DNA from 3 places in the Oceanobacillus aidingensis genome. Region 1 is predicted to be linked to each of the others. Evidence: riboswitches for the same ligand, from Rfam matches in the RefSeq annotation. Region 1 holds a riboswitch; each other region holds the start of a gene.
What was found. Region 1 has a riboswitch for S-adenosylmethionine ahead of ACFO3P_RS16190 (5-methyltetrahydropteroyltriglutamate--homocysteine S-methyltransferase). Riboswitches for the same ligand answer to the same signal wherever they lie in the genome.
Positions count from the first base shown of each region.

Region 2: another riboswitch for S-adenosylmethionine. It lies ahead of ACFO3P_RS05220 (O-acetylhomoserine aminocarboxypropyltransferase/cysteine synthase family protein); the one in region 1 lies ahead of ACFO3P_RS16190 (5-methyltetrahydropteroyltriglutamate--homocysteine S-methyltransferase).
Region 3: another riboswitch for S-adenosylmethionine. It lies ahead of ACFO3P_RS20895 (carboxymuconolactone decarboxylase family protein); the one in region 1 lies ahead of ACFO3P_RS16190 (5-methyltetrahydropteroyltriglutamate--homocysteine S-methyltransferase).

Region 1 covers NZ_JBHSFT010000044.1:27,196-30,477, forward strand. Annotated here, with positions in the region: gene ACFO3P_RS16185 (GNAT family N-acetyltransferase) at 1-316, opposite strand, end outside; gene ACFO3P_RS16190 (5-methyltetrahydropteroyltriglutamate--homocysteine S-methyltransferase) at 826-1,941, opposite strand; SAM riboswitch class I at 2,038-2,140, opposite strand; gene ACFO3P_RS16195 (hypothetical protein) at 2,255-2,728, opposite strand; gene ACFO3P_RS16200 (Fic family protein) at 3,016-3,282, opposite strand, start outside.
Region 2 covers NZ_JBHSFT010000007.1:177,918-181,199, forward strand. Annotated here, with positions in the region: gene ACFO3P_RS05220 (O-acetylhomoserine aminocarboxypropyltransferase/cysteine synthase family protein) at 99-1,757, opposite strand; SAM riboswitch class I at 1,851-1,949, opposite strand; gene rarD (EamA family transporter RarD) at 2,146-3,057, opposite strand.
Region 3 covers NZ_JBHSFT010000049.1:304,332-307,613, reverse strand. Annotated here, with positions in the region: gene ACFO3P_RS20900 (LLM class flavin-dependent oxidoreductase) at 1-401, opposite strand, end outside; gene ACFO3P_RS20895 (carboxymuconolactone decarboxylase family protein) at 535-1,203, opposite strand; SAM riboswitch class I at 1,591-1,701, opposite strand; gene ACFO3P_RS20890 (acyl-CoA carboxylase subunit beta) at 2,041-3,282, opposite strand, start outside.

The sequences.
Region 1 (3,282 bases):
AGCGGATGATTTTCCGATCAGCCATTTTAACTTTGGTGAAAAATTTCTCATAAAGTGTTTTTCCAATGTCTTTCTTCCTGTAATCCGGGTGTACACCGACAAAATGAATATATGCTTCATCTGACTGATCTTGAGATAAAAATCCAATTAAAAAACCTATTATCTCGTCATCTTCTTCTGCGATAAAGCTGGTATTCTTAAAATGTTGAAAAAATAATTTAGGCAGCATTCCTGCCATATCACGCCCGCCCCACCAGTCGTTTATCTGCGGAATCAGGACATCATAATCCGAACTTTGTAAACTGCGAATTTCCATTCTACATTCTCCCTTTTATTTGAAACGATGTACTATCATTCGTATAAATTCTTTTATTTACCATGATAAAACAGCTGAATATTCTTATTGTTATTACTAATATATCAAAAAATTATAATGATTTCTTTCTTTGTTTGAATTTTTTTGGAATTTATATTTAATTTTTCACGCCCGTATGTTAACCTTGATTTAAATTAGGTTGACAAAGAGAGGAGCGTTTTTTTGTTCAAATCGTTTAAAAATCAATTCATCCTTTCGTCAGTTGTTTCAATATTATTCATCATAAACACTTACTTACTTTTTAATTTTACTTATCAAATCAGTGACATAATGGCAAATTTATTTTTGTTCATCACCTTAGCTTCCGTTTTCAATACTGGTTTATTAGCTCAAAAGTATTTTCATTCAAAACAATCTTCTCTAAATGATTCATAGTACGTATTCAAAAAAGTTCGACAAAAAGGAGATTTGGAAAGCTCACCTCTCCAAATCTCCCTTGCTCATCACTCTTATTTCCAGACATCTTCAGCAATTCGCACAACATGCCGGATTTTTTCCCATTGCTGTTTCTCACTCAATAAATTCCCTTCCTCTGTGGAAGCAAACCCGCATTGAGGACTCAGGCAAAGCTGATTCAACGGTACATAGCCCGCCGCTTCTGTAATTCTTGCTTTAACAGCCTCCGGATCTTCCAGCTCGCTGAACTTAGACGTGATAAGACCCAGCACAATGAATAAATCATCACGGTTCACATGGCGTAAAGGTTCAAATCCGCCCGAGCGGTCATCATCAAACTCCAGGAAAAGACCATCCACCTGTAAACCGCCAAAAATCGTTTCTGACACCGCCTCGTAACCGCCGCTTGACATATAGGTAGATTGGAAATTCCCCCGGCAAATATGCATTGTTACCAGCATATCATCCGGTCTGTTCGCAATCGATTCATTGATTGCTCTCGCACATAATTCAGCTGTTTTCTCTGGATTTCTTCCTTTTTCAAGCAACGAATTTCTGCCCTTCTCTGAGAAAAAGGTTGCCCAGGACGTATCATCCAACTGTAAGTAGCGGCAGCCTTCATCGTATAATGCCTGAATCACCCCTTGATAAGCAGCAACCAGGTCATCAATAATGGCTTCATCATTTTCATAAATTCCTTCTTCAAAATCCGCCCGGAAAAAGAGCATGTTCGGACTCGGAATCGCAAATTTTGCAACCGCATCCCCGGCAATACCATGCAGGAATTTATAATGCTCAATCATATAATGATTACTAAAACCAATTTTACCGGTTACCTTAATGCCTCGTTTTTTCGTTTCCACACCAGTGAATTGCAAGCCTTGCTCCGCGGTATAGCCTTCCACGCCATCGAAGCCTTCCAGAAAATCAAAATGCCACCAGGCACGGCGAAACTCCCCATCTGTCACCGATTGAAGACCTGCTTTTTTCTGCTGTTCTACCAGTTTGATAATTTCCTCATCTTCCAATTGACGCAATTGTTCTGCACTGATTTCTCCTTTTGCCCTCTGGGCACGCGCTTCTTTTAAACGCTTGGGACGAAGAAAACTCCCTACATGATCTGCTCTGAATGGAGCCCGTGTATTTTTTGTCTCTGCTGATATCGCCATCGAATACCCCTTCCTCTTTGTCTCCTATATTCATTCTATATTCCATTAAAAAAAACCCCTTCCGAAAATAGAAGAGGTTCGATATGATAAAATCTCTTCTTATCTTCAAGCAAAAATGCTTCTGGAATTAGCACAGTACAAATCAACGTCTGCTGCTAAGGCTTCAGCGGGCCAGTCCCTCCACCTTTCTCGATAAGAATATATGGAATTATACGAATAATTACAGTTTACTTTACATGGAAGCAATGAATTCGTCAAGGAGAATCCCAAAATATAGGAATCTTTCTGCGATCGATTTTAAATCAAAATTGCGTTACCTTTTTTTATCGGAAAAAATTTTATAATCTTCACTGATCACAAAAGCAGAAAAATACAAGCAAAAAAATAAAATAGCTGCTCCTTCCCATGATACACTAACCCTCGTAAATAGGGGCTCAATACATATTTTATAAAAACTAACACTAAGCAACCATTGAACGACATAACTCCAAAGCATTACTTTCTTTGTCTGTTTCATTTTCGCTGCTTTAAGGATTAGCATATATAACAAATCAAACAGCATCCCCACCACGTAAGACAGAAAAAGCAATCCTCCGAAGTAAAGAAAATTAATAAAAATACTATCAAAAAAATGTATTTCGATAAGATTCCAGCCTGCTAAAATATTAGATAAACCATATGTTATTAAAATAGGAATGGCTACAATAACTGCGATACTACCCATTACTAGACCAACAGTAAGCAAATTGGCAACAAGGGTAGAAAAATCCATTTTTTTATTATTCAAAATTCATTGAATCCTCCTTGTCTATACCTATATTATAAGGGACTATTACATCCTAATGAATATATATTCTTTTAACTCACTGTACTACAATATCAACTGAAGATTTCCCTAAATTTTCATGTTTCTGAAACGACAGTAACAACTTTTTTATCGCTCAGTTAGTTTAGAGCCATTCGCTCCCCAAATTTTGAGCTGTAGTTTTCGTAGCAAATTCATCTTCTTTTTGATTTAATTCCATCCTATCACATCCTATGTGCCGATAAACTTCTACTAAATGAAGGTTCTATTTATAAATCTTTTAAAAAAGCTAAATAATTTTCTAACGTTTTCACCTCTCGCTCGGCTATAAACAATAGAAAGGGTTCATAATCCCCTTCTGTTCCAGAAATATCTAAAGCCTCGTAATACTTGAATCTATCGTCCTTTTCAATTGTAATTGGAGGAAATCCAGACTTCATCAATTCAAAATTCATAAGTAATCTAGAGGTTATTCCATTTCCGTTAGAAAAAGGATGAATATTTACAAATTTTGCATGCAGCAGACAAGCTTTTCC
Region 2 (3,282 bases), on a different contig from region 1:
TGTTGTTTTTCTCCATGATAAAATTACCCGCCTTTCTTAACAATAAAACATGGAAATGTTCTATAAAAGAAAGGCGGGGAAGGATGTTATTTTTGTATTTAACGTCCGGAGCTGCGTAATTCAAGAGCAAATTGCGCCGGCTGAACGGTCGAAAGAATAAACACTTCAGATGATACTTCAGGAGCAGAAGCTGTGAATAAAATCGTGCCCTGATAAGCTGCGTTTTCTTCTGGTGTCTGTTTACCTTCCTGCAGCCATATTGCATCAGCTCCTGTTAATATATCTGTTGTCACTTCATCGATATCTGCCGCAGGAATTACCTCATAGCCTAATTTATAGAGAGGAACAATTTCTTCGTCCGCGATGCCGACAGTAATAATCCGCTTTTTGCGGACACCTTCGCTGCGGTCAAATGGGGATTGAAGTAAATTTTGCACTGCTATTTCCTCGGCTGATTTTTGATTGCCCTGTGATTTTCCTGTTGCTTTATCAATGGCCTGATCCAAGTCAGCTACAATATCGTCAAATGACTCTAAACCAATGGATAAACGGACCAATTCTTCCGTTGTACCGCTTTTTGCCAAGTCCTCATCTGTCAATTGCTGATGGGTTGTAGAAGCAGGGTGGATAATAAGCGATTTGGCATCCCCCACATTGGCGACATGAGACCAGAGCTGCACATTATCGATTAGAGTACGGCCTGCTTCTCGTCCGCCTTCAATACCAAATGTAATAACTGACCCAAAACCGCCCTTTAAGTATTTTTTAGCAAGCTGATGGGAGGGATGTGATTCCAGCCCCGGGTAGTTGATCCATTCTACAGCAGGGTGATTTTCCAGGTAAGCTGCTATTTTTTCTGCATTTTCGCTATGCTTCCTGATGCGTAAGTGTAAAGTTTCCAGGCCTTGCAGTAATAAAAAGGCATTTTGCGGACTAAGCGCAGGTCCGATGTCACGTAATAATTGGACGCGCAGCTTGGTAATGAATGCAGCAGGACCTAAATCCGCATATTTTAAGCCATTATAGCTCTCATCCGGCTCGATAAAATCAGGGAATTTATCATTATTCCAATCAAATCTGCCGCTGTCGACAACGACACCGCCGATGGTTGTGCCATGTCCGCCAATCCATTTCGTGGCGGAGTGAACCACAATATCCGCACCCCAGGTTAACGGCTTGGCAAAATAAGGGGCAAATGTATTATCAATAATTAAAGGAATGCGATGATTATGAGCAATATCAGCCACCGTTTCGACATCAAAAACATATAAACTTGGATTAGTGATGATTTCTCCAAAAATTGCTTTTGTTTTATCTGTAATTGCAGCCTCAATAGCATCCGGGTCAGTTCCATCTACAAATTTTACATTGATTCCATAACGGGGGAGCGTGTTGGCAAATAAGTTATACGTCCCGCCATATAGATTGCTGTCCGCGATAATCTCATCACCGGCACGGGTGATATTTAAAATCGCCATCGTAATAGCTGCCATCCCGGAAGCTAGACCTAAAGCACCGACTCCGTCTTCTAATTGTGCAATCCGCTGCTCAAATGTATCTACCGTCGGATTCATAATTCGAGTATAGATATTACCTGGCTCTGCTAATCCAAATAAGTTTTGTGCATGCTCTGTATCACGAAAAACATAAGAGGTTGTTTGATAGATTGGAACAGCACGTGCTCCGGTTGTCGGGTCTGGAACCTGCCCCCCGTGTAACAAAATCGTTTCGTCTTGCTGTACTGGATAGTTTGACATTGTATTTCCTCCCTTTTTATTGAAAACACTCTTTTACCTGAAAAAAGCTCTCTTCTATAATGAAGAGAGCTCTGATAACTGACTTAGAACCCTCTCTTATCTTTCAGATGATATATCTGTAGGATGGAGCACCTGAATGTTCAAGTTGCCGGGCTTCACAGGGCCTATTCCCTCCGCCGCTCTTCATAAGAGATTCTGCTAAATATTTTGAAATTACTTGCGAGTATATAGTTTTACAGGTTAAAAGTCAAGTGTTTTACTAGGGATTAATAGATGAAATAAAGTGAATCTTCCTTCAGCGGGGATTTCTTTCATCCTTACTGAAGGAATTATCACAAAAGTATGACCTAAAGGCCTTTGGACGAATCGGGCCGTTACTGGCTGAAAACTATGCCTTTCTTCTTTTTCTCCGCGGTGCATCCCGGTAAATACTGGCCATATAGATAATAAGTGCAGCCCAAATCAAAGCAAAGGTAATCATATGATGTACCGTAAAGGTTTCATTATATAGAAATACCCCCAGAAAGAACATAATTGTCGGTGCCACATATTGTAAAAAGCCAACCATTGCCAATGGAATCCGTTTGGCCCCTGCAGCAAACAGCAGTAAAGGTATTGCTGTAACACCCCCCGTGCCTATAAGTAAAAGATTGTCCGATGTAAACAAAGGAGAAAAAGTAAAAGATCCTTCTGACGGAACAAATAGTAAATACAATAGAGCAATCGGAGCCACTACAAGTGTTTCAATAGTAAGTCCATACATTGCATGCAGATGGAGTGTTTTTTTAATCAATCCATAAAAGCCAAAGGTGATGGCCAATAACAGCGAAATCCAAGGGAACACACCATAGCTCAGTGTTAAATAAAGTACGCCGATACCGGCAAGGATGAACGATAAGACCTGTCCTTTCGTTGTCTTTTCTTTCAATACAAATACCGCTAATAAAATGCTGATCAAAGGATTGATATAGTACCCTAAGCTGGCCTGCAGCACATGTCCATGCTGAACCGAAAAAATAAATAGAAACCAGTTAATAGATATAACGATGGAAGCTGTAATGATAGCGATGGTTTTCTTTTTATCTTTTTTCAGCTCGTGGACCGTTTCAATCAGTTCACGCCAATTACCTGTCACCAGTACTAAAAAAATCATGAAAATTAAGCTCCAGACAATCCGGTGGGCTAGTACTTCGCCAGCTGGAACATGTTCAAGAAACTTCCAATAGATTGGAAAGATTCCCCATAATAAATAAGCAGCAAAGGTAATAACCGCTCCCTGTTGTAAAGATTTATCCTCCATTATCCATTCCTGCCTTCTGAAAAAATTAAACTAAAACCAATATTAAAACTTTATGAGGCAGGAAGCAATAACTTTTAAATAATGTATTCCGTAAAACGAAGCTTCATGGAGCGGGAGCTTTGTTTTCTTTGTACGAAATATTAGATATTTTTTTGAGCCGGAAACATTTCCAACAGCACAGGAATACTTTATCATAAAGAGAGAGACTTATCTGAATTATTACCT
Region 3 (3,282 bases), on a different contig from region 1:
ACATTCCAGGCAACTCTTCCATTCGTTAAATGATCCAGTGTAGATAGCTGCCTTGCGAGTGCGTATGGTTGTGCATATGTAGCAGAAATTGTTGGCGCAAAGCCGAGATTTTCAGTGACAGCCGCCATAGCAGAAATCGGAATCAATGGATCATGTGCCGGAAGCTGTACAGCATGCCGGACAGCTGCTTCATGACTATTTTCATATACACTGTAGGTTCCAAGCACATCAGCAATAAACATGGCATCAAATTTACCGCGTTCCAGGATTTTTGCTGTTTCTATCCAATATGACAGGTCATTATGTTTTGTCCCCTCGTCCTTTTCATGCTTCCATAATCCTGTCGAGTGAGGGGAAGGTGAATTTTGAATAAATCCATTCAGGTGAATTTGTTTTGTCATCGTTTCGATAAGCTCCTTTTCTCATAAATTTTCATCTTGACCGCTTCACCAAAATCTATAATTGACTATCTCTCATTTGATGCAGTCAGCCATTGATTTTGGTATCGGCCCTTACTTCTGAATTGCTGATTACTTAAGATTCATCGAAAGCATTTAAGGCATTCACACTATGTGCCACTGCGGACCCGGCTTTTAAAGCTGCTGCCACAAAAATCGCTTCTGATATTTCCTCTAGGCTGGATCCTGTTTTTTTGGCGTTTTTCGTATGCAGATCAATGCAATACGGGCAGCCTGTGGTATGTGCTGATGCCACCGCGATAAGCTCTTTCTCCTTTTCGGTCAATTTGCCTGCTTTGATAGATTTATGATCAAAAGCAGCAAATGCCTTGAATGTATCCGCATCAATGTCACCAAATTCGGTTAATCTATTAAAATAGGATGCTTTGTACAGCTCGTCTTTTTCCTCTTCATCAAACGCATTTAGCGCATTCACACCATGAGCAACCGCTGAACCAGCCTTTAGAGCTGTTGCAACAAAAATGGCCTCTGTTACTTCCTCTTTATCAGCGTTATTTTTTTTAGCATTCCCCACATGTAAATCAATGCAGTACGGGCACCCCGTAATGTGCGCTACGGCTACCGCAATTAATTCCTTTAATTTAACTGATAATTCACCCTCAGCTAATGCTTTATCGTTAAAAGCAAAAAAAGTTTGAAACGCTTCCGGTGCATATTCTTTTAATTCTGTTATCCGGTTAAAATAAGATTTTTGATATAAACTATCTGTTTTAGTCAATGAAATCTCTCCTCATACATTTAAAATTTTGGCTTGTCATACAGTGAAACTTCAATTAGTGAAGGTTTTTCGACGCACAACTCTTTATAATAGGACGGTTAATCGCAAAAGCTCTTCGATGGGACGAGTAATCGCAGTCCCAGTCCCAGTTTCAGCCCTAGGACATCGTGAACCTGGTCTGTTTCCTTTGCCCACTGATTTGTGCTGCGATAAAATCATACAAATTGTAAATCCATCTCGTTAATTTTCTTACAGCCACCATAATAATTAAACTTTACCTATCTAATTACTCGGTTTTAAGCCATGCTTGCCCCTTTGAAATTATTCCCTCCCTACCCTTGTTTAAAAATGAAAAAACCCCTTTTCCAGAAGAAGAGGGTTTCTTTACACACTGCCTCATCTCTCAAGTGAAAACTTGCTGGAATTAGCACCATTTTACTGCGTTTCCAGTAATGGTTGCTGCGGGATTATAGGACCAGTTCCTCCCCCGGCTCTTGATAAGGAATTACATTATTTAGTTTTTTAAGATTTCTTCATATGTTATCGAATTCTAAAAAATATGTCAAGTGGAAATTTTAATTTAATGAAGCGTTTCTTGATCAAAATCTATTGATAATATTAGCAGATATCTTTTTGCTGTAAGCGGCGACTGGTTGTTTTATCACATGTAATTATATTTTCCTGCTATAGAGTACGATGCTAAATCGATTGAGCAGCTTTTTTCATCGTGTCCTTAAAATTCATCATTTAGTTTACATAATACAATTATGGTGAATTAATGTTTTTTTGTTTTCAGTAAAAACGCTTAGACCACATTCTAGCCTAAGCGTTTCCATTATTTGTTTACACTGGGTAAACCCCATGTTTTCTCTCGGTAAATTGCTTTTTCTTATTCTGATAAATGGTGAAACGTCTTGTCAGCTCGCTCCGAAGATGATCTGGATCAATGATATCATCAATAATCATTTCGGAAGCTAAGCGGTAAATATCAATGTTCTCTTTATAGGCGGCCTGCTTTTCTGCGATATATGCCTCCCTTTCTTCTTCTGGAAGCTGAGCGATTTTATTTGCTTCTACTGCATTCACTGCTGCTTCCGGTCCCATAACAGCAATCTGTGCATTTGGAAAGGCTAAACAGCAATCCGGATCGAAAGCCGGCCCTGACATCGCGTATAGACCAGCTCCATAAGCCTTTCGGACAATAACAGAAATTTTAGGTACCGTTACCTCACTCATTGCAAACAGCATTTTGGCTCCATGGCGAATAATTCCCTGCTTCTCCACTCTTGTTCCAATCATAAATCCTGGTACATCCGTTAAGAACAGCAGCGGAATTTCAAACGCATCACATAATTGGATAAATTTTGTTGCTTTATCTGCTGAATCCGTAAAAAGAACGCCTCCTTTTACACGTGGCTGATTAGCAATGATTCCTATACTTTGACCGTTGATACGGGCCAGCCCAGTAATTAATTCTGGAGCAAACCGCTTTTTTATTTCACAAAAACTGCCTTCATCAATTGTACGGTCAATCAGTTCATACATATCAAAAGCAGCATTTTGATTTTCTGGAATAATTTCGCTGATTGGCTTATCAAAGCTTTTTGGTTCTACAGATGCTGCTTTTTTTGGCTTCTCACGAAAATTAGCAGGAAAATACGTTAAGTACTTCTGTGCAAATTGAATCGCTTCTTCTTCGGTATCTACTAAAACATCGCCTACTCCTGAGGTTGTACAGTGCATCTTTGCTCCGCCCATTTCCTCTAAAGAAACCTTTTCGCCAATGACCTTTTCAGCCATTCGCGGTGAACCTAAATACATCGATGCGTTCCCATCAACCATGACAACGATATCACAAAAGGCCGGAATATAGGCACCGCCGGCAGCGGATGGACCAAACAATAAGCAGATTTGCGGCACTCTTCCTGACAGCTTAATTTGATTATAGAAAATACGTCCCGCTCCTCTTCTTCCCGGGAACATATCTATTTGATCTGTAATTCGGGCACCGGCAGAGTCTACCAGATAAACCATGGGCACCTCCAGCCTCTCAGCCGTCTCTTGAATACGTAAAATTTTCTCCAC